3 regions of the Streptomyces sp. NPDC001410 genome follow, and region 3 is predicted to be linked to each of the others. Evidence: riboswitches for the same ligand, from Rfam matches in the RefSeq annotation. Region 3 holds a riboswitch; each other region holds the start of a gene.
What was found. A riboswitch is a leader RNA that binds a small molecule or an ion and turns the genes downstream of it on or off. The one in region 3 is predicted to bind cobalamin.
Positions count from the first base shown of each region.

Region 1 (6,796 bases), on a different contig from region 3:
GACGAATGGGGCCTGGGCGGACGGTCGTTCGGCACCTGGATCACCTGGTTCCTGCTCGGCGGCGACCTGTACACGGCGTACACCTTCGTCGCCGTGCCGGCGGCGATCTACGCGGCGGGTGCGGCCGGCTTCTTCGCCGTGCCGTACACCATCCTGGTATACCCGCTGATCTTCACGTTCCTGCCCCGCCTGTGGTCGGTCTCGCACAAGCACGGCTATGTGACGACCTCGGACTTCGTGCGCGGCCGCTTCGGCTCCAAGGGCCTGTCGCTGGCCGTGGCGGTCACCGGCATCCTCGCGACGATGCCGTACATCGCGCTCCAGCTCGTCGGCATCCAGGCGGTGCTGGACGTGATGGGCGTCGGCGGCGGCGAGAACACCAACTGGTTCGTGAAGGACCTGCCGCTGCTCATCGCCTTCGGCGTGCTGGCCGCGTACACGTACTCGTCGGGCCTGCGCGCCCCCGCGCTGATCGCGTTCGTCAAGGACACGCTGATCTACATCGTCATCGCGGTGGCGATCATCTACATCCCGATCAAGCTGGGCGGGTTCGACGACATCTTCGCCAAGGCAGGCGAGAAGTTCACGAAGGCGGGTGCGGGCGGGCTCGTACCGGCCCCCGCGGGCCAGTGGACGTACGCCACGCTGGCGCTCGGTTCGGCGCTCGCGCTGTTCATGTACCCGCACTCGATCACCGCGACGCTCTCGTCCAGGAGCCGTGAGGTGATCCGGCGCAACACCACGATCCTGCCGCTGTACTCGCTGATGCTGGGCCTGCTCGCGCTGCTCGGCTTCATGGCGATCGCGGCCGGAGTGAACGTCACCAACGGGCAGTTGGCGATTCCGCAGCTGTTCGAGGACATGTTCCCGGACTGGTTCGCGGGCGTGGCGTTCGCGGCGATCGGCATCGGCGCCCTCGTGCCCGCGGCCATCATGTCCATCGCGGCGGCAAACCTCTTCACCCGCAACATCTACAAGGACTTCATCAGGCCGGACGCCACGCCGAAGCAGGAGGCCCAGGTCTCCAAGCTCGTGTCGCTGCTGGTCAAGGTCGGCGCCCTGGTCTTCGTGCTCACCATGGACAAGACGGTCGCCATCAACTTCCAGCTACTGGGCGGCATCTGGATCCTGCAGACCTTCCCGGCCCTGGTCGGCGGCCTGTTCACCCGCTGGTGCCACCGCTGGGCGCTGCTGGCCGGCTGGGCGGTCGGCATGGTCTACGGCACGGTCGCCGCGTACGGGGTGGCCTCGCCGACCCAGAAGCACTTCGGCGGCTCCGCCAAGGAGATCCCGGGGCTCGGTGAGATCGGCTACATCGGCCTCACGGCCTTCGTGCTGAACGTCGCCGTCACGGTGGTCCTGACCTTCGTCCTGAAGGCTCTGAAGGCACCCGAGGGCCTCGACGAGACCCGCCCCGAGGACTACACGGCGGACGCGGGCGACGCGGGGGTCCAGGTGGAACTTCCGCCGGCCACGGCAGGCGCCGGGCACTGAAACGCGCCCCGAAGGGGCGCGAAGAACCGAGCGAGCAACCCCGATCGACCCGCAGCGGGCCGCCGACAACAAGCACCACGGCGGCCCGCTGTTGACCCTCTGAAGCCGTCACGACACGCAACAGACACAACATCTGGGGGTGACACCACAACCCGGCACTAGATGTATGCTCATCCTCGCTGTCGCCACAGGGGAATCCGGTGCGAATCCGGAACTGTCCCGCAACGGTGTACTTGCGTGCATCCGCACGCCTGTTCAGTCCGAGTACCTGCCGTCAGCGCGCGCCCGGCCGTCCGGTCCGGGTGCCTTCAGACGTCCGGGCCTCGTGGAGTGGGCCGGTGGACGCGACGCCGTGCGCGCTCGTGCTGCCCCTGCCCTCCGCCAGGCCCTGTGCCGAGCGAGGGAGAGCCCCACGTGACCATCGCGCCAGCCGACCCGGCTTCAGCCGTCCAGGCGACCGCAGCTCCGGTGGAGACCGACGGTCCCGGTGCCGCGCTGCTGCGGACCCTGACCGAGCTGACCGCCGACCTCCCCGACGCCGACCCCGGCCGGGTCGCCGCGGCCGCGCTGCGGGGCCGGTCCGCCCGGGCCGACGAGGCGGAGTTGCGCGAGCTGGCCACGGAGGCGGCCGCCGGCCTCATCTCCGACGACCCCGCCTACTCCCGGCTGGCCGCCCGGCTGCTGACCATCTCGATCCGCGCCGAGGCCGCCTCGCAGGGCGTGACGTCCTTCACCGAGTCCGTCGCCGTGGGCCACCGCGAGGGCCTGGTCGCCGACCGTACGGCGGAGTTCGTACGGCTGCACGCCGAGCGTCTGGACACGCTGATCGACGCGGCCGGCGACGACCGCTTCGGCTACTTCGGGCTGCGCACCCTGCACAGCCGCTACCTGCTGCGCCACCCCCTCACCCGCCAGGTGATCGAGACGCCCCAGCACTTCATGCTGCGCGTCGCCTCGGGTCTCGCCGAGGACGACACGACCCGCTCCGTCGACGAAGTAGCCGCGCTCTACGGACTCATGAGCCGCCTCGACTACCTGCCCTCCTCCCCCACGCTCTTCAACTCCGGCACACGGCACCCCCAGATGTCGTCCTGCTACCTCCTCGACTCCCCGCTGGACGAGCTGGACTCCATCTACGACCGCTACCACCAGGTCGCCCGTCTCTCCAAGCACGCCGGCGGCATCGGTCTGTCGTACTCCCGCATCCGCAGCCGTGGTTCGCTGATCCGCGGCACCAACGGGCACTCCAACGGCATCGTCCCGTTCCTGAAGACCCTGGACGCCTCGGTGGCCGCCGTGAACCAGGGCGGAAGGCGCAAGGGCGCTGCCGCGGTGTACCTGGAGACCTGGCACTCCGATATCGAGGAGTTCCTGGAGCTGCGCGACAACACCGGTGAGGACGCCCGCCGTACGCACAACCTCAACCTCGCGCACTGGATCCCGGACGAGTTCATGCGCCGGGTCAACGCCGACGAGCAGTGGTCGCTGTTCTCCCCGGCGGACGTGCCGGAGCTGGTCGACCTGTGGGGTGAGGAGTTCGACGCCGCGTACCGCAAGGCGGAGGCGAACGGGCTCGCGAAGAAGACCATCCCGGCCCGTGACCTGTACGGCCGCATGATGCGCACCCTCGCGCAGACCGGCAACGGCTGGATGACCTTCAAGGACGCCGCCAACCGCACCGCCAACCAGACGGCCGAGGCGGGCCACGTCGTCCACTCCTCGAACCTCTGCACGGAGATCCTGGAGGTCACCGACGACGGCGAGACGGCGGTCTGCAACCTGGGTTCGGTCAACCTCGGTGCCTTCGTGCAGGGCGGGGACATCGACTGGGAGCGCCTCGACGAGACCGTCCGCACGGCCGTCACCTTCCTCGACCGCGTGGTCGACATCAACTTCTACCCGACCGAGCAGGCGGGCCGCTCCAACGCCAGGTGGCGTCCGGTGGGCCTGGGTGCGATGGGTCTGCAGGACGTCTTCTTCAAGCTGCGCCTGCCCTTCGACTCCGCCGAGGCCAAGGCCCTGTCGACGCGGATCGCCGAGCGGATCATGCTCGCCGCGTACGAGGCCTCCGCCGACCTGGCCGAGCGGGGCGGCGCGCTGCCGGCCTGGGAGAAGACCCGCACCGCCCGCGGTGTCCTGCACCCCGACCATTTCCCGAGCGTCCGCCTGACCTGGCCCGAGCGCTGGGCGGCCCTGCGTGAGCGGATCGCCGCGGTCGGCATGCGCAACTCGCTGCTGCTGGCGATCGCCCCGACCGCCACCATCGCGTCCATCGCGGGCGTGTACGAGTGCATCGAGCCGCAGGTCTCCAACCTGTTCAAGCGCGAGACGCTGTCCGGCGAGTTCCTGCAGGTCAACTCCTACCTGGTGCAGGACCTCAAGGAGCTGGGCGTCTGGGACGCGCGCACCCGTGAGGCGCTGCGCGAATCCAACGGCTCGGTGCAGGACTTCGCGTGGATCCCGGCCGACGTGCGGGCGCTGTACCGCACGGCGTGGGAGATCCCGCAGCGCGGCCTGATCGACATGGCCGCGGCCCGCACCCCGTTCCTGGACCAGTCGCAGTCCCTGAACCTGTTCATGGAGACGCCGACGATCGGCAAGCTCTCCTCGATGTACGCGTACGCCTGGAAGCAGGGCCTGAAGACGACGTACTACCTGCGCTCCCGCCCGGCGACCCGCATCGCCCGCGCCGCCCAGGCGCAGACCCAGACCACCATCCCCGTGCAGCAGGTCGCCGACCCCGACGCCGTCGCCTGCTCCCTTGAGAACCCCGAGTCCTGCGAGGCCTGCCAGTAATGCCCGCCCGTCGCCCGACCACCACCCCTGGAGGACGGCGCTCCGCGCCGACAGAGATGACTGCCAAGAACCTGCTCGACCCGGGCTTCGAGCTGACTCTGCGCCCCATGCGCTACCCCGACTTCTACGAGCGCTACCGGGACGCCATCAAGAACACCTGGACCGTCGAGGAGGTCGACCTCCACTCGGACGTCGCCGACCTCGCCAAGCTGACACCGGCCGAGCAGCACCTGATCGGCCGTCTGGTGGCCTTCTTCGCGACGGGCGACTCGATCGTCGCGAACAACCTGGTGCTGACGCTGTACAAGCACATCAACTCCCCGGAGGCGCGCCTGTACCTGTCGCGCCAGCTCTTCGAGGAGGCCGTGCACGTCCAGTTCTATCTGACGCTGCTCGACACCTACCTTCCGGACCCGGACGACCGCGCCGCCGCCTTCGCGGCCGTGGAGAACATCCCGTCCATCCGCGAGAAGGCCGAGTTCTGCTTCAAGTGGATCAACGAGGTCGAGAAGCTGGACCGCCTGGAGTCCAAGGCGGACCGCCGGCGCTTCCTGCTCAACCTCATCTGCTTCGCCGCGTGCATCGAGGGCCTGTTCTTCTACGGCGCCTTCGCGTACGTCTACTGGTTCCGCAGCCGGGGTCTGCTGCACGGTCTCGCCACCGGCACCAACTGGGTGTTCCGCGACGAGACGATGCACATGTCGTTCGCGTTCGAGGTGGTCGACACCGTCCGCAAGGAGGAGCCGGAGCTCTTCGACGACGAGCTGCAGCAGCAGGTCACCGAGATGCTGCGGGAGGCCGTCGAGGCCGAGCTGCAGTTCGCGCGTGACCTGTGCGGTGACGGCCTGCCGGGCATGAACACCGACTCGATGCGGCAGTACCTCGAGTGCGTCGCCGACCAGCGCCTCACCCGCCTCGGCTTCGCCCCGGTGTACGGCTCCGAGAACCCCTTCTCCTTCATGGAGCTGCAGGGCGTTCAGGAGCTGACGAACTTCTTCGAGCGGCGCCCGTCGGCGTACCAGGTGGCCGTGGAGGGCACGGTCGACCTGGACGAGGACTTCTGAGTCCGGTCGCCCTCGGCCGAGCAACGATCCGGCGCGCGTTCCGGGGCTCGCAAGCCACCTGAGCGCGCGCCGGTCATCGGCGAGTGTCTCTCACCACTCCACGGGCTGCAGCAGCAGCCGGTGGGGCCGGAGTGTGATGCCCACACGGGTGGTGTCGTTCGACCCGCCGACCTGCTCGAAGCGGTACTTCGCCGAGATCGCCGCGGTGATCAGGCTCAGCTGGGACATGGAGAAGTGGTCGCTGGGGCACTTGCGGTTGCCCACGCTGAACGGGCTCATCGCGTACTTGGGCACCTCCTTCACCCGCTCGGGCAGCCAGCGGTCGGGGTCGAAGTCGAGGTGGTGGTCGTAGGAACGGCCGTCGCGCTGGATGGCGTACGGGCTGTACACGATGTCCGCCCCCGCCGGAATGCAATAGCCGCCTAGCGCGGTGTCGGTCACCGCGCGCCGCGTCAATATCCATACGGCGGGCCGCAGCCGCATGGCCTCGACGACGACATTGTTGGTGTGCCTGAGCTCCCGGACGTCCGCGAATGCAACGGGCCGGCCGCCGGTCACTGATTCGACCTCGGCGCGCACCTTCTCGGCGTGTTCCGGATGTTCCGCGAGCACCTGGAGCAGCCACATGATCGTGGAGGCGACTGTTTCGCTTCCGGGGGTGAGTATCGCGACCACCTGGTCGTGGATCTCCTGTTCCCCGATGGGGTCGCCATTGTCGTCCTGCGCCGCCAGCAATGCCGTCAGCAAATCGTCCGGCTTTTGACCAGATGCCCTCCGCTCGGCGACGATCTCGTCGACCAGCAGATGCAAATCGGCCAGCACCCGGTTGAATTCGCGGTTGGCGGGGAACGGCAGCCGGTACAGCGGCCCGAGCGGGACGACCATCCTGCGGTACATACCGCGGAAGACGGTGGCGAGATCGATGCTCAACCGCTCCGCGCGCTGGTCCATGTAGTCGCCACGCAGCAGACAGCGGGCGGCGATGCGCACGGCGACCCGGAACGACTCCGAGGTGCAGTCGATGGTCTCGCCCACCTTCCAGCGCTCGGTCAGCGCATGCGCCTCCTCCTCCATGATCGAGCCGTACGCGGGGATCGCGTCGAGCCGGAAGGCGGGCTGGATGGTGCGCCGCTGGCGGCGGTGCCGGGGGCCGTTGGCAGTGGCCACGCCCTCCTTGCCGAGCAGGCCTTCGAGGGACTCCCACAGCGGGCCGTCGATCTTGTAGTCGGGGCTGAGCGCGAATGCGCCGGTGAGCGCCGGTGTGGTGACGGCGTACACCGTCTTGGGGCCGAGCTTCAGCCGCACGACGTCACCGTGCTCGCGCAGCCCGGACATGAAGGCGAGCGGGTCGCGGACCAGTTTCAGACCGTGCCCGAGGACCGGGAGGGCGCCGCCGGCGAGGGGCGGCTCGCGCACTCCGGTGCCCTCGGGGGCCACCGGTT
Region 1 is NZ_JBIAWE010000005.1:279,655-286,450, forward strand. It holds gene mctP (monocarboxylate uptake permease MctP) at 1-1,494, shown strand, start outside; cobalamin riboswitch at 1,631-1,785, shown strand; gene ACFY3C_RS12915 (ribonucleoside-diphosphate reductase subunit alpha) at 1,909-4,290, shown strand; gene ACFY3C_RS12920 (ribonucleotide-diphosphate reductase subunit beta) at 4,347-5,354, shown strand; gene ACFY3C_RS12925 (cytochrome P450) at 5,445-6,796, opposite strand, start outside.
Region 1: it holds a riboswitch for cobalamin, as region 3 does, so the genes downstream of both, ACFY3C_RS12915 (ribonucleoside-diphosphate reductase subunit alpha) here and ACFY3C_RS29925 (prenyltransferase/squalene oxidase repeat-containing protein) in region 3, are expected to answer to the same signal.

Region 2 (6,796 bases), on a different contig from region 3:
CGGCGAGTGCGCATGCCTCACGGGCGCCGACGGCGCACGGCATGTGAGCGCTGGGGGAGTCCGTACGCCGGAAGCGGATCCGGACAGTGGCGTGCGGTAGGCACGACTATGGGGCGTCCCTGTGCGCGAGCAGCAAGGTGTTCCAACTCCCACCCATCGGGCGGGAGTTCACGTCTCAAGCCCCGAATGAACAGCCATGACTGAAAAGAGAAGGGTTTTTCTCGGTCGGGCGTCACACGATGGAATGATCTCGGCGTGCGGTCACTACGATCGCATCTCAAGACAACCATTCGACCGGCCCCTAAAGTGACGGCCGGTCAGGGTCGCCGATGCCAGGGTCCGCTCCCCGGGCTGCGGTGATCTTCCTGTCCAGGAGGACCTTCCGCATGTTCCGACGCATTGGGAATGCCGTCGTCCGTCATCCCGTCTGGACGATCGTGGCATGGCTCATCGCGGCGGTGGCGATCGTCGCCACCGCGCCGAGCCTGCCCTCGAACAGCGACGAGAGCAGTTTCCTGCCAAAGAGTTACGAGTCGATCAAAGCGGCGGAGCTACAGGAGAGGGCGTTCCCCAGCGCCTTCACCCCGTCCGCGATCGCGCTGTACCAACGCACCGACGGCGGCAAGCTCACCGCCGCCGACAAACAGGACATCGCCCGGATCACTTCACAGCTGGGCAACAAGCACATCGACCAGGTGCAGAAGGTCGTCCCCGGCCAGCCGTCCAAGGACGGCAGGTATGACCTGACCCTGGTGCAGATGGACAGCAAGAACGCCGGCCAGCCCAAACAGATCGACGCGGCCAAGGTGTTGCGCGACGACGTCAAGGAACTGGCCAAGGGCACGAACCTCGACGTCAAGCTCGGTGGCTCGGCCGCGCAGGCCCTGGACCAGCAGGACTCGTCCAAGCGGGGCCAGGCACTGATCGGTATCGGCACCTTCGCGATCATCCTGGTCACCCTGCTGATCATCTTCCGTGCGCCGATCCTTGCGATCCTCCCCCTGGTCCTGATCGGCCTGGTGTCGGCCGTCGCCAACGGCCTGATCGCCTACGCCACCAAGCTGTTCGACCTGCAGGCCAACAGCTCGATCTCGTCGATCCTGATCGTCGTGCTCTTCGGCGTGGGCACGGACTACTTCCTCTTCCTGATGTTCCGCTACCGCGAGCGCCTGCGCGCCGGCGACGAGCCGAAACAGGCCATGATCAACGCGGTCGACCGGGTCGGCGAGGCCATCGCCTCGGCCGCCGGAGCGGTCATCATCGCCTTCCTCGCGCTGGTGCTGTCCACGCTCGGCTTCCTCAAGCAGATGGGCCCGGCACTCGCCATCGCGGTCGCCGCCACGCTGGTCGCGGGCCTGACCCTGATCCCGGCCGTGGTCTCGCTCATCGGACCGAAGGTCTTCTGGCCCTCCAAGTCCTGGCAGCGGGAGCCGGAGAACGCCCGGTTCGCCGCCCTCGGCCGCGGCGTGCAGCGCCGTCCGGCGCTGACCGCCGCGGTGTCCGGCCTCGTCCTGGTCGCACTGTCGCTCGGCACCCTCGGCTTCAACGCCACGTTCGACCTGGCGGCGGGCTCCATGCCCAAGACCAAGGAGTCCATGGTCGTCCAGGACGAGATGCAGAAGGCGTACTCGGCGGGCGCCGCCGCACCCACCGACGTCTTCCTGTCCAGCACCGACGGCCAGCAGCTGGACAAGTCCGGCCTGGACGCGTACGCGCAGAAGCTCGGGGCTGTGGACGGCGTCGCGAACGCCCGCCTTACCCAGCTGAACAAGGGCGGCACCACCGCCGACTTCACCGTCACGCTCAAGTACGAGGCGTCGACGGACAAGGCGATCGATGCCGTGGGCGAGGTGCGCGACGTCGCGCACTCCGACGCCCCCAAGGGCACCGAAGCCGTCGTCGGCGGCATGTCCTCGATCTACAAGGACATCGCCACGGCCGTCAATCACGACTACCGGACGGTCTTCCCCGTCGCCGCCCTCCTCATCATGATCATCCTGGGGCTGCTGCTGCGCAGTGTGGTCGCCCCCTGGTACCTGATGGCCTCGGTGGGCCTCGGCTTCGGTGCCACCCTCGGTGCCACGGTCTGGATCTTCCAGGAGGGGCAGGGGCACTCGGGTCTGATGTTCATGCTCCCGGTGATCATGTACCTGTTCGTGGTCGCCATCGGCACCGACTACAACATCCTCATGATCGCCCGGCTCCGCGAGGAGGCCCGCGAGGGCCGCGAGCCCCGCGAGGCGGCCGGCATGGCGCTCCGGCACGCCGGGCCGACCGTGGCGGCGGCCGGCTTCATCCTGGCGGCTACCTTCGCCACCATGATGCTGGCGGGCAACTCGCTGCTGACGGAGATGGGTTTCGCGGTCTCCTTCGGCATCGCGGTCGCCGCCTTCGTGATGGCGATGTTCTTCACGCCGAGCCTCACCGCGCTGATCGGCCACGCGGCGTGGTGGCCGGGCCACGGGGACCAGGCACGGGAAGCGGCCGGTGCCGGATCGCCTGACACCGGTTCGGTTCCCGGCCAGAACCGGGACACGGTTGCACCCGATCCGTCGGGCCGCCGCGGCTAGCGGCACGAGGACGGAGCAGGTCTGCCGGGCCGCACAGCCCGGCAGACCCGACCCGCCGTCATCGCAGCGGCCGACGCGAGAGGAAGATCACGAAGGACGACGCGGTCTTGGCCATGCACGCGCCACGCGGTACGGTCTGTCCGATATCGACGACGGCGAGACGGAAGCCGGTGGGAATCCGGAACGGTCGCGCCACTGTATGCGGAACACCCCTGGGTGTCCCGTGAGTCAGACCCGTGGCCGTCGTCATGTGCACCACCGAGATGGGACGCGAACTCCCAGAGGAGGTCCTGCCATGGCGCAGACCGTCGCCCAGCCGACAGCCACCACCCCCGCCGTTCCCGCCACGCTGCCGCTCAAGGCGATCGCTCCGTGGGCGGTCTTCTTCGGCATCCTCATGCTCGTCCTGCTGTACTTCGTCGGTGCCGAGCAGGGCGCCACCTCCGTGTTCAACGGCACGGACGTCCACGAGTGGGTGCACGACGCACGCCACCTGCTCGGCTTCCCCTGCCACTGACGCGAGGGACGCCGCTCAGCCATGAACTCCGCAACCGTGAGAAACCTTCTCGTCCGGGGCATGCTCGCCGGCCTGGCCGCCGGCGTGCTCGCCCTGGTCGCCGCCTACTTCCTGGGTGAGCCGAACGTCGACAGCGCGATCAGCTTCGAGGACGCCCACACTCACGAGCACGGGATGGAGGTCGTCTCCCGCTCCCTGCAGTCCACCCTGGGCCTCGCCACCGGTGTCCTCGTCTACGGGGTCGCCTTCGGCGGCATCGCCGCGCTCGCCTTCTGCGTCGCGCTCGGCCGTGTCGGCCGCTTCAGCCCGCGGGCGACCGCACTGCTGCTGTCCGGCTGCGCGCTGCTCGCCGTGTACGTCGTCCCGTTCCTGAAGTACCCGGCCAACCCGCCGTCGGTCGGCGAGCCCGACACCATCGGCAGGCGGACGACCCTGTACTTCCTGATGATGCTGCTCAGCGTGCTCCTGGCGGTCGCCGCCACCATCCTGGGCAAGCGCCTCGCACCCACCCTGGGCACCTGGTACGCGACTGTCCTCGCGGTCGCCGCCTTCGCCGTCGCGATCGGCCTGGCCTACGCCTTCCTGCCGGTCGTCAACGAGGTGCCGAAGGACTTCCCGGCCACCCTGCTGTGGCGGTTCCGCCTCTCCGCACTGGCCATCCAGGCCGTTCTGTGGGGCGGATTCGGCCTGCTCTTCGGCGAGTTGGCCGAGCGGCAGCTGAACCCGAAGCCCGCGACCGCCGCGTCCGGGCGAAGAGTTCCCGCCACGCACTGATCCCTTCAGGACACGACAGGGCCCTTCGGAACCGTCCGGGGGCCCTCTCGCGTTTCCGGGACACCGGCGGAGGCGACGAGCGGAGGAGCCGAGTGGCCAGACAACGTCCCGAACCGCGCCATATCACGCTCGGCGGACGTGAGGCGGTCGCCCTGACCATGGAGGAGTACGCCCAACTCATCGCCAGCCGACGCCAGATCGGCGGCCAGAGCGCGCGCGTACGGGTGCTCGCCCAGCAGGTCAAGCGGACCGAGAGACTGCTCGACGAGCTGGAGGCCCTGGTCGGTGGCCCAACGACCGTATGCGGCACCCGGGATGAGGGCCCGGGCCGGCGGGCGATGCCCGACTGCCACGTCAACCACGGCACGACCGGCGACACGGACACCGACTGCCTGCGGTGCGCGATAGCGGCACTGTTGCGTCGCCATCGGGACGCGACCTTCTGACCGCTGTCACTCGCCAGGCTGGGCGAGGCCGTGTCCGAGCCGCACGTTCCAGCGCCCGGACCGGCCGGTGACCTCCGTCGCCGTGAGCGGCGGGACGTCGAGGCGCCAGAACGCCGCCTCGGGTGCGCCCAACGCGTGCACCACCACAGCCCGTACGACCTCGGGCTCCACCACGGCGATCGTCCTGCCGTCCGCCGGCCCACTCGTCTCCAGCCAGCGCGCGACCCGCGCACACAGCTCCCGCACCGACTCGCCGCCATGCGGTGCAGCCCCGGGATCGGCCAGCCAGCGGGCTACTGCTTCCGGCTCGACGGCACCGACGTCGTCCAGCGTCCGCCCTCGCCACCGGCCCACGTCCAGACCCGAGAGCTCCGGTTCCACCGAGGCGTCGAGGCCGAGCGCGGCGGCCGTCTCCCGGCAGCGCACGCTGGGAGAGGCGAGGAGGCGGCCTGCTGCGGGCAGGGACCCGGCCGCCGACCTGGCCCGTGCCGCCGCGCTGTCCTCGATCGAGTCGCCGTCGTCGAAACGGGCCCGCCGCAGCGAGGGCGTGGTCGCGGGTGAGATGAGAGTGACACGGCTGGTCACGCGGTTTTTCCTCCTGCTTCCGCCGCGGGGCGGGGTGTCCTGGACTGCGTGCCTACGACGGTACGGGCATGCGTTGCGGCCGTGCAGACCCGCCCCGGTCGGTACGGCCGGGGCGGGCTCGGTGACTAGATCTCCGTGCGCACGGTCCGAGCCGCGGCGACCAGGTTCTCCAGGGAGGCCCGTACCTCCGGCCAGCCGCGGGTCTTGAGCCCGCAGTCCGGGTTGACCCACAGGCGTTCGGCGGGGATGGCCTTGAGCCCGAGGCGCAGGAGGTCGGCCGCCTCGGCGGCGCCGGGCACGCGCGGGGAGTGGATGTCGTAGACACCCGGTCCGGCCTCGCGCGGGTAGCCGTAGGCGGCGAGTTCACGGGCGACCTGCATGTGGGAGCGGGCGGCTTCCAGGCTGATGACGTCGGCGTCGAGGGCGTCGATGGCCTGGACGACGTCGCCGAACTCGGCGTAGCACATATGGGTGTGGATCTGGGTGTACGGGCGTACGCCGCTGGTGGAGAGCCGGAAGGCTTCCGTGGCCCACTCCAGGTAGGCCGGGCGGTCGGCGGACCGCAGCGGCAGGGTCTCGCGCAGCGCGGGCTCGTCGACCTGGATCACCGAAGTGCCCGCCGCCTCCAGGTCGTTCACCTCGTCGCGCAGGGCGAGGGCGACCTGGCGGGCGGTCTCGGCGAGCGGCTGGTCGTCACGGACGAACGACCAGGCGAGCATGGTGACCGGACCGGTGAGCATGCCCTTGACCGGGCGGTCGGTGAGGGACTGGGCGTACGTCGTCCAGCGCACCGTCATCGGTTCGGGGCGGGAGATGTCGCCGGCCAGGATCGGCGGGCGGACGTAACGGGTGCCGTACGACTGGACCCAGCCGTGCCGGGTGGCGAGGTAGCCGGAGAGCTGTTCGGCGAAGTACTGGACCATGTCGTTGCGTTCGGCCTCGCCGTGCACCAGGACGTCCAGGCCGGCCTGCTCCTGGAAGGAGATCACCTCCCGGATCTCCGCCCTGATGCGCTCCTCGTAGCCTTCCGTGCCGACGCGCCCCGCACGCAGGTCGGCCCGTGCGGTGCGCAGATCGCCGGTCTGCGGGAAGGAGCCGATGGTCGTCGTCGGCAGCAAGGGCAGGCGCAGGTGGGCGCGCTGGGCGGCGGACCGCTCGGGGTACGGCTGGGAGCGGCGGGCGTCCGCGGCGGTGACGGCGGCGGTGCGGGCGCGGACGGCCGGATCGCGCGTGATGGGGGAGCCGACCCGGGAGGCGAGGTCGGCGCGGTTTGCGGACAGTTCGGCGGCGATCGCGTCCGGGCCACGGGTCAGTCCGCGGGCCAGGGTGACGACTTCGGCGGTCTTCTGCCGGGCGAAGGCGAGCCAGCGCCGGATCTGCGGTGCGATGTCCCGCTCCGTTGAAGCGTCGAGGGGGACGTGCAGCAGCGAGCAGGAGGCCGACACATCGACCCGGCCGGCCAGGCCGAGCAGGGTGCCGAGCGTGGCGAGGGACTTCTCCAGGTCGTTGACCCAGACGTTGCGGCCGTCGACGACACCCGCGACCAGGCGCTTGCCGGGCAGCCCGCCGACCGCAGCGAGCGCCTCCAGGTTGGCGGCCTCGGTGAAGTCCAGGGCGAGTCCGTCCACCGGCGCCTTGGCCAGCACCGGCAGGGCCTCACCGAGCCGGCCGAAGTAGGAGGCGACCAGCAGCTTGGGCCGGTCGGTCAGCGCGCCGAGATCGCGGTAGGCGCGAGCCACGGCGTCCAGTTCGGCCGGGGTGCGCTCCTCGACCAGCGCGGGCTCGTCCAGCTGCACCCACTGCGCACCGGCCGCGCGCAGGTCGGCGAGGATCTCGGCGTACACCGGCAGCAGCCGGTCGAGGAGGGTGAGCGGGTCGAAGCTGGGCGCCACGCCGGGCGCGGG
Region 2 is NZ_JBIAWE010000003.1:258,780-265,575, forward strand. It holds gene ACFY3C_RS07810 (MMPL family transporter) at 387-2,570, shown strand; cobalamin riboswitch at 2,687-2,829, shown strand; gene ACFY3C_RS07815 (CbtB-domain containing protein) at 2,866-3,087, shown strand; gene ACFY3C_RS07820 (CbtA family protein) at 3,109-3,861, shown strand; gene ACFY3C_RS07825 (hypothetical protein) at 3,954-4,307, shown strand; gene ACFY3C_RS07830 (histidine phosphatase family protein) at 4,314-4,892, opposite strand; gene metE (5-methyltetrahydropteroyltriglutamate--homocysteine S-methyltransferase) at 5,018-6,796, opposite strand, start outside.
Region 2: it holds a riboswitch for cobalamin, as region 3 does, so the genes downstream of both, ACFY3C_RS07815 (CbtB-domain containing protein) here and ACFY3C_RS29925 (prenyltransferase/squalene oxidase repeat-containing protein) in region 3, are expected to answer to the same signal.

Region 3 (6,796 bases):
AACCACTGCCCCGAGGGCGCCTTGCTCACCAGGTCGGCCATCACGTCGATCAGCCCGGCGCCCCTGCCGACCAGCTCCCCGGTGACACCCGGCAGCAGCTCCTCCAGCGCGACCACCCCGCCGGACCACAGCAGGTGGGCGTGGCGGGCCTGCGGCAGCCCCTTGCGCGGCTCGGGGCCCTCCGGCAGCCGGTCCGCCTCCACGATCGTGACCTCGTGAAAGCGGCTCGCGAGCACGGAGGCGGCGAGCATGCCGGCCGTGCTCCCGCCGATGACGATCGCGGTACGGCGGGCGGTGACTCTGTCAGGCATGAATGGCGAGACCTTCTGTGGCGACCGCCTCCCGGCGGAACGTATCGACAACCGACGAGTGGAACCGCAGAGCGTGCGCGATGCACTCCAGCTCGCCGTCGCGCTCCGGGCTGCCGCCGGAGGCGGGGTCGGGCCCGAACCCGGATCCGCCCGCGGGCGCCGGCTCCCTGTGCCCTGTCTCCGGCGGCTCGTCCCCGGTCCCCGGTGAGCGCAGGATGTCCGTGGCGATCAGGATGTCCACCGCCCCGGCGATGCCCCGGGCCACGGAGTCGGGGTGGCCGGCCGCCGTTGCCGCCCGGTGGGCCCGGTGGCGGCGGGCGGGGCTGAGGTGCGGGGAGAGTTTGAGCAGGCCGTCGTTGATGGCGGCTCGGCGCAGTTCCAGGCGCAGGGCGGCGCCGCTGACCCGGCCGGTCGCCGGGGCGGCCGGGGGCGTGACGGTGAGCATCGCCTGCCACAGGGGCTTGAGGCGCCGGTGGGTGCGGACGAGGTCCCGGCGCTCGTCGACGACCGGGCCGGCCTGCCCGGCGATGAAGCCCACGGCGACCAGTCCCGCCTCGGCGATGGCGAACGGCGGGGCGACGTACGTCGACAGCCAGTCCCAGTCACGGCCGCTCCAGCGTGCGCCGATCGCGGCGAGCTTGGCGACGTCGAAGATGAGCCCGAGCGCGTAGGCGACCTGGAGGAAGACCACGGCCCGGCGCAGCCAGGTGTCCTCGACCTCCTTGAACCAGGCCCACAGGATGCCCGCCGCGACCAGCGCGGACACCATGTGCGCGACCAGGTAGAGCAGCGCGAACTCCCGCATCCAGGGCGTGTTGGCGTAGTAGGTGTCGAGGTCCCGCAGCCGCTCCACGTGGTGGTCGCCGAGCAGGAACGTCGTCCACAGGCCGAGGATGATGGCGCCGTAGACCATCCAGACCGTGCGGGTACGCCGGCCGCGCACCGCGGACGGGGGCTCGCGCCAGGTGATGATCAGCCAGAGGCAGGCCCCGCAGTAGGCGGTGAGGAGTGAATAGACCCACAGGCCCGCGAAGTTGGGGACGCCGGTGATCTCGTTGATGCCGTGCAGGTTGCCCGGGGGCAGCGAGGCGAAGACGACCGCGCCGATGCCGAGCAGCAGCGCGGTGGCCCGCAGGATCGGGTCCTGCCAGGCCCGTCGCAGCAGCGGCAGCTTGATGACGAAGGCCACCGCGAGCAGCACCGCGGGGACGGCGTAGGCGGCGAACGAACCCGCCATGTCCCAGCGCATCACGGCCCGCCGATGTTGCCCAGCGAGGACGACAGCCGTCCGGTGAGGGTGTCCTGGGTCGTCCGCCCGGCCGCCGCGCCCGGCCCGACGACCTTGGAGAACTTCGCCGCGAGCCGCAGCCCGCACTCCTCGGCCTCCCACTCCGCCTCGGCCGCCGCCGCGGCGGGCGACCGGGTGGCCATGGCGACCACCTGGTCCCAGGGGATGTCGTCCTCGGCCTGGGCGAGCAGCCGGCGGGCCGCGGCGGGCATGCCGGCCGGGTAGTGCACGTCCAGCGTCTGGTAGTGGATGTGGCCGATCTCGTGCCCCGCGATGACGAACTTGTGCTCGTCGGGCGCCCGGTCCTCGACCACGACGACGTACTGCTCGTCCATGGCGAAGGTGACCCCGGAGACGTCCAGGCCCGGCGGGAAGGTGACGAACTTCAGCCGGACCGGGCGGTCCAGCTGCGGGCTGAGCGTGGCGCAGACCGCGTGCAGGAACGCCTTCGGCTCGGTGGGCGGGGTCAGTGTCCGGGCGGTGTCACGGACGAGCCGGTCGAGGAACCGCTTCGGCGACCTGGTGGGTCTGCGGGACTTCGGCGCTCTGTCGGGGCTCATGCGTCGTCCTTGCGGTCGGCGGGCGTGCGGCGACCATAAGGCGGGGACGACGGTAACGGCACGTTCCCGCAGCCGCAACGATCATTTACGGCCAGAACTGGATCAGTTACGGCCGGAAGCGCATCAGGCACGCCCGGCGCCCCCGGCCTGCCCGGCCTGCTCCGACGCGATGATCATCTCCGCCAGATCGGCGAGCGTGGCCAGCTGACGGGCGTTCATCTGCGGGGCCCGCGCGGCCAGTCGGACCAGTCCGCTCTCCCGCAGCCGCAGCAGCGGGTCCGCCTCCGCCTCCAGGTCCTGCAGCACCGGCTGCAACGCCTCCTGCAGCGCCTCCTGTTCGTCCGCGGTGAAGAAGCCCGCGGGCAGACCGAAGAACCTGCGCAGCCGGTCGATGTGTTCGAGGCTCGGCAGGCCGCTCTTGCGCCACTCGCTCAGCCACTGCCGGCTGGTTCCGGCGATCCGGGCCAGCTCGTCCAGCGAGTACCGCTTGCCGTCGGGCCGGCGCCGGGTCTCGCGGACGAAGTCCAGCCGCTGCCGCACCCGCCCTGCGAGGCAGCCCTCCGGCACCCGGCCGCCCGAGAGCAGCTCGACGACGACGCCGACCGGGATGCCGGTGCGGTGGGAGAGGCCGGCGACGTCCAGGACCTCCGGCAGCCGGCCGGGCCGGCCGGTCAGCTCGCCGAGGCGGTCGAGTACGTCGGCCAGCGGGGCGTAGGCGTCACTCACCGAGGTCCCCCCTGGGCGTGTCGTCCGTTCCGTGGCTGAGCTGACGCGAGGCTACCCGGTCGCCCGTGCGCCGACCAGACGTGACAACACCCACTGCGGAATTAGGCAGCAATCGTTGACAGTTGACGGTGCGGTGGGTGAGGATCGGGGCACAGAGAGCAAGATCGACCCGCCTCGGGTGCTGCCTATGGGGGAGCAGCATCCGGGGCGTACCTCTGTCCGCCTTCTCCCCACGAAGGTGAGCCTTCGATGCCGCATGCCGTCCTGCTCCTCGGAGTGAGCCACCGGGCCGCGTACGACGCGTACCCGCTGGAGCGCATCGCGGCGGTCCACCCGGTGGTGCTGGTCGACCCGTTCCCGCCCGTCTGGGCACGCCCGTACCTGGCCGGGCACATCGCCGTGGACCCCGGCCAGGAGGCGGCCACCGCGGAGGCGGTCGCGCACTACGCGTTACGGCACCGGGTGAGCGGCGTACTGACCTGGACCAGGGAGTACCTGCCCGCCGCCGCACGCATCACGGCCCGGCTCGGCCTGCCCGGCATCCCGTACGAGACGGCCGTCGCCTGCGCCGACCCGGCCGCGGCCCAGGTGCTGCTCGCCCGGCACGGGATTCCCCCGGCCGGCCGGGAGGACGCCGACGCCCCGCTCGTCCGCGCCGAGACCGTCGTCCTGGACGACGAGGTCCGCATCGCCGCACTGACCCGTACGGCACCGGGCCCGCCGCCCGCCCGGCAGCCACTGCGGCACTCCGTGCACGCCCACGACGGGCTGCTGCACAATCGCTTCCTGCGGCAGACGGTGGAGCGGACCGTGCGCGCGCTCGGTCTCGCGCACACCGTCGCCCACATCGGCCTGCGGCTCACCGCCCGCGGACCCCGCGTCACGGACGTCGTCCCGCACCTGCCCGGCGATCTGATCCCGCTGCTGGTCGAGCTGGCCACCGGCGTCGACCTCGCCCGAGCCGCCGCCGCTCTGGCCGTCGGCCGGCTCCCTGACATGGCGCCGACCCGGCAGCGGGCGGCCTCGATCCAGTTCGCCTACCCGGCCACGACCGGCCGGCTGACCCACCTGGACATGGACCCGGCCGCCGCGTACGAGCCGTCCGCCGAGCGCATGGTCCTCACCCGGCAGCCCGGCGACCACGTCACGGCGGCCGCCCACGCCGACCCCGAGGACCGCCTCGCGCACTGGGTGGCGGAGGGCGAGACCCCGACGGACTGCGCGCACACCCTGCGCCGCATGGCCCGCCACCTGACCGTGGCCGTCACCCCACCGGCCCGGCCGTACGCGGCGTAGGGCCTGTCGGGCCAACGCCCGCGGCAGCCAAGCCCCTTCGATCCCGTACCCGCCGCCCGGGCGCCACGCCTCCCCCCGTTCTCCCCGCAGCCGCCATGGCCGTGACCCCGGTCACCGTCTCCGTGTGCCCACAGCCACCCCTCGGGCCGCGCACGGCTGCCGGTAAAGTGGCGGCGTCGTCATCACACCTGTACGGGGGGAAGCCGGTGCAATTCCGGCGCTGACCCGCAACCGTGAACTGTCCGTCCTGGACGGTGAGCCGGACTGCCCCGCCCGGGACGTTGACCGGCTCGCGTGCGCGGCGACCCGCAGCGCACGGCACCGTCGAGGTTTACGGAGCCGAGCCGCCCGGGTGTTCCCGTGCGCTGCCGGTTCCCCGCAGGAGAGGCAGTCGCCGACCATGAACGTCCGCCGCAGTGCAGCGGCTCTCGCCGCCGTAGGTGTGCTGGCCGCCGCCGCACCCGCCATGGCCGCCGACCCGTCCCCGTCCGCGCCTCCGAAGGTGACGATCCCGGCCGGTCTGTTCGGCAAGACGGACCCCACGTACGACGGTGTCTGGCGCCAGTCGCTCGCCCTGCTCGCCCAGCGGACGCTCGGCTACCGCCCGGCCGGCTCGGCCGTGGACTGGCTGGTCGGGCAGCAGTGCGACAAGGGCGGCTTCGCCGCGTTCCGGGCCGACACCGCCAAGCCCTGCGAGGGCAAGGGCGGCGCCCAGCCCGACACCAACAGCACGGCCGCCGCCGTCCAGGCGCTGCAGGCGGTCGGCGGTCACGACGCCGAGGTCCGCAAGGCTCTGGTCTGGCTGACGACGCTGCAGAACGAGGACGGCGGCTGGGGCTACTCACCCGGCGCTCCCAGCGACACCAACTCCACCGGCGTCGCCATCGGCGCGTTCGCCGCGGTCGGCCAGGACCCCGCCAAGCTGCACGCCCAGGGCAAGAGCCCGTACGACCTGCTGGCCAAGTTGTCCATGCCGTGCGACGGCACCGGGGGCGGAGCGCTCGCCTACCAGCCGGACAAGAAGGGCAAGCTGGTCGCCAACGCGGACGCGACGGCGGCCGGCGTGCTGGGCGCGCTCGGCAAGGGGTTCGCGCCGAAGGCCGGGAAGGCCCCGGAGCAGAGCTCCATCTGCCGCAACTCCGACAAGCCCACCCCGGCGGAGGTGGCGAGCGACGGCGCCGCCTATCTGGGGAAGGCCATGAACCCCGACGGGTACCTGAAGTCCGCCCTGCCCGGGGCCAAGGACCAGCCCGACTACGGCAACACGGCGGACGCGGTCGTCGCGCTCGCCGCGAAGGGCTGGGCGGGGCAGGCGAAGAAGCCGTACGCCTGGCTGGAGAAGAACGCGGCGAAGTGGGCGGAGCAGAGCGGCCCGGCCGCCTACGCCGAGCTGGTCTTCGCCGCGCACGCGATGGGTGAGGACCCGCACGACTTCGGCGGCACGGACCTGGCGCAGGCGCTCAACGCGACGGGCCCGGCGCCGCAGAAGGCCGCCGCCACCGCGGAGCCCGGCAAGCGCGCCGAGCACGACTCGGGCATCGGTGTCTGGTGGATCGTCGGTGCCGGCCTCGTCTTCGGCGTCGGCATCGGCATCCTGCTCAGCGGCCGCCGGAAGCGGCAGCAGCTGTGACCGCCGTCCGCCGTGCCGCGGCCCTGCTGGTCGCCGCGCTCGTCCTCCTCGCCGGTGCCGCCCAGGCGCACGCCACCGGCTACCGCTACTGGTCGTTCTGGGAGCGGGACGGCGGCCGCTGGACGTACGCCACCCAGGGCCCGTCGACCGCCCGTCCCGACGACGGCGCGATCCAGGGCTTCCGCTTCGCGGTGAGCGAGGACTCCGCGGACGCCAGCCGGCCGCGCGGCACGGCGGACTTCGCCACGATCTGCGCGGGGACGCCCGCGAAGCCGGGTACGAAGCGGGTCGCCCTCGTCATCGACTTCGGCACGCCCGCGGACGCCCCGTCCGGCGAGACCCCGCCCACCCGCCGCACCGCCTGCGCGCGCGTCTCCCCCGACGCGACGACGGCCGAGGCCCTGGCAGCCACCGCAAAGCCGCTCCGCTACGACACCAACGCCCTGTTGTGCGCGATCGCCGGGTATCCCCACAAGGGCTGCGGGGAGCAGGTGTCCGCCGACGACACGGAGAAGAAGGCGACGCCTGTCGGCGAGAAGCCCCGGCAGAAGGACAGCGGCCCCTCCCTCGGCCTGCCGATCGGCGTGGGCGCGGTCGTCCTCCTGGCAGGGGCGGCGGTGTGGCAGGCCCGGCGGCGCCGGGATGCGTAGTCCCCGGGCGCGGTCCGGTGGGGGCTGGTCGCGCCCACACGGCGGAGCCGCAGATCGACACAGCCCGCGTCCCTTCGGGGCGCGGCCGGCACCGCTCCACCCCGGCGCCTGGTGGCTCTGGTCGCTCGGGCTCGGTACGGCCGCCACCCGGACCACCAACCCGCTCCTCCTCGGCCTCCTCATAGCCGCGGCAGGCTACGTGGTGGCCACCCACCGCTCCAGCGCGCCCTGGGCCCGCTCCTACGCCGCCTTCGCCAAGCTCGCCGTCGCCGTGCTGCTCATCCGCCTCGCGTTCACGGTCGTCCTCGGCTCACCCATCCCCGGTACGCACGTCC
Region 3 is NZ_JBIAWE010000014.1:237,351-244,146, forward strand. It holds gene ACFY3C_RS29900 (FAD-dependent oxidoreductase) at 1-311, opposite strand, end outside; gene ACFY3C_RS29905 (MAB_1171c family putative transporter) at 304-1,560, opposite strand; gene ACFY3C_RS29910 (hypothetical protein) at 1,560-2,159, opposite strand; gene ACFY3C_RS29915 (XRE family transcriptional regulator) at 2,283-2,885, opposite strand; gene ACFY3C_RS29920 (hypothetical protein) at 3,135-4,181, shown strand; cobalamin riboswitch at 4,337-4,472, shown strand; gene ACFY3C_RS29925 (prenyltransferase/squalene oxidase repeat-containing protein) at 4,582-5,811, shown strand; gene ACFY3C_RS29930 (SCO2322 family protein) at 5,808-6,461, shown strand; gene ACFY3C_RS29935 (energy-coupling factor transporter transmembrane component T) at 6,454-6,796, shown strand, end outside.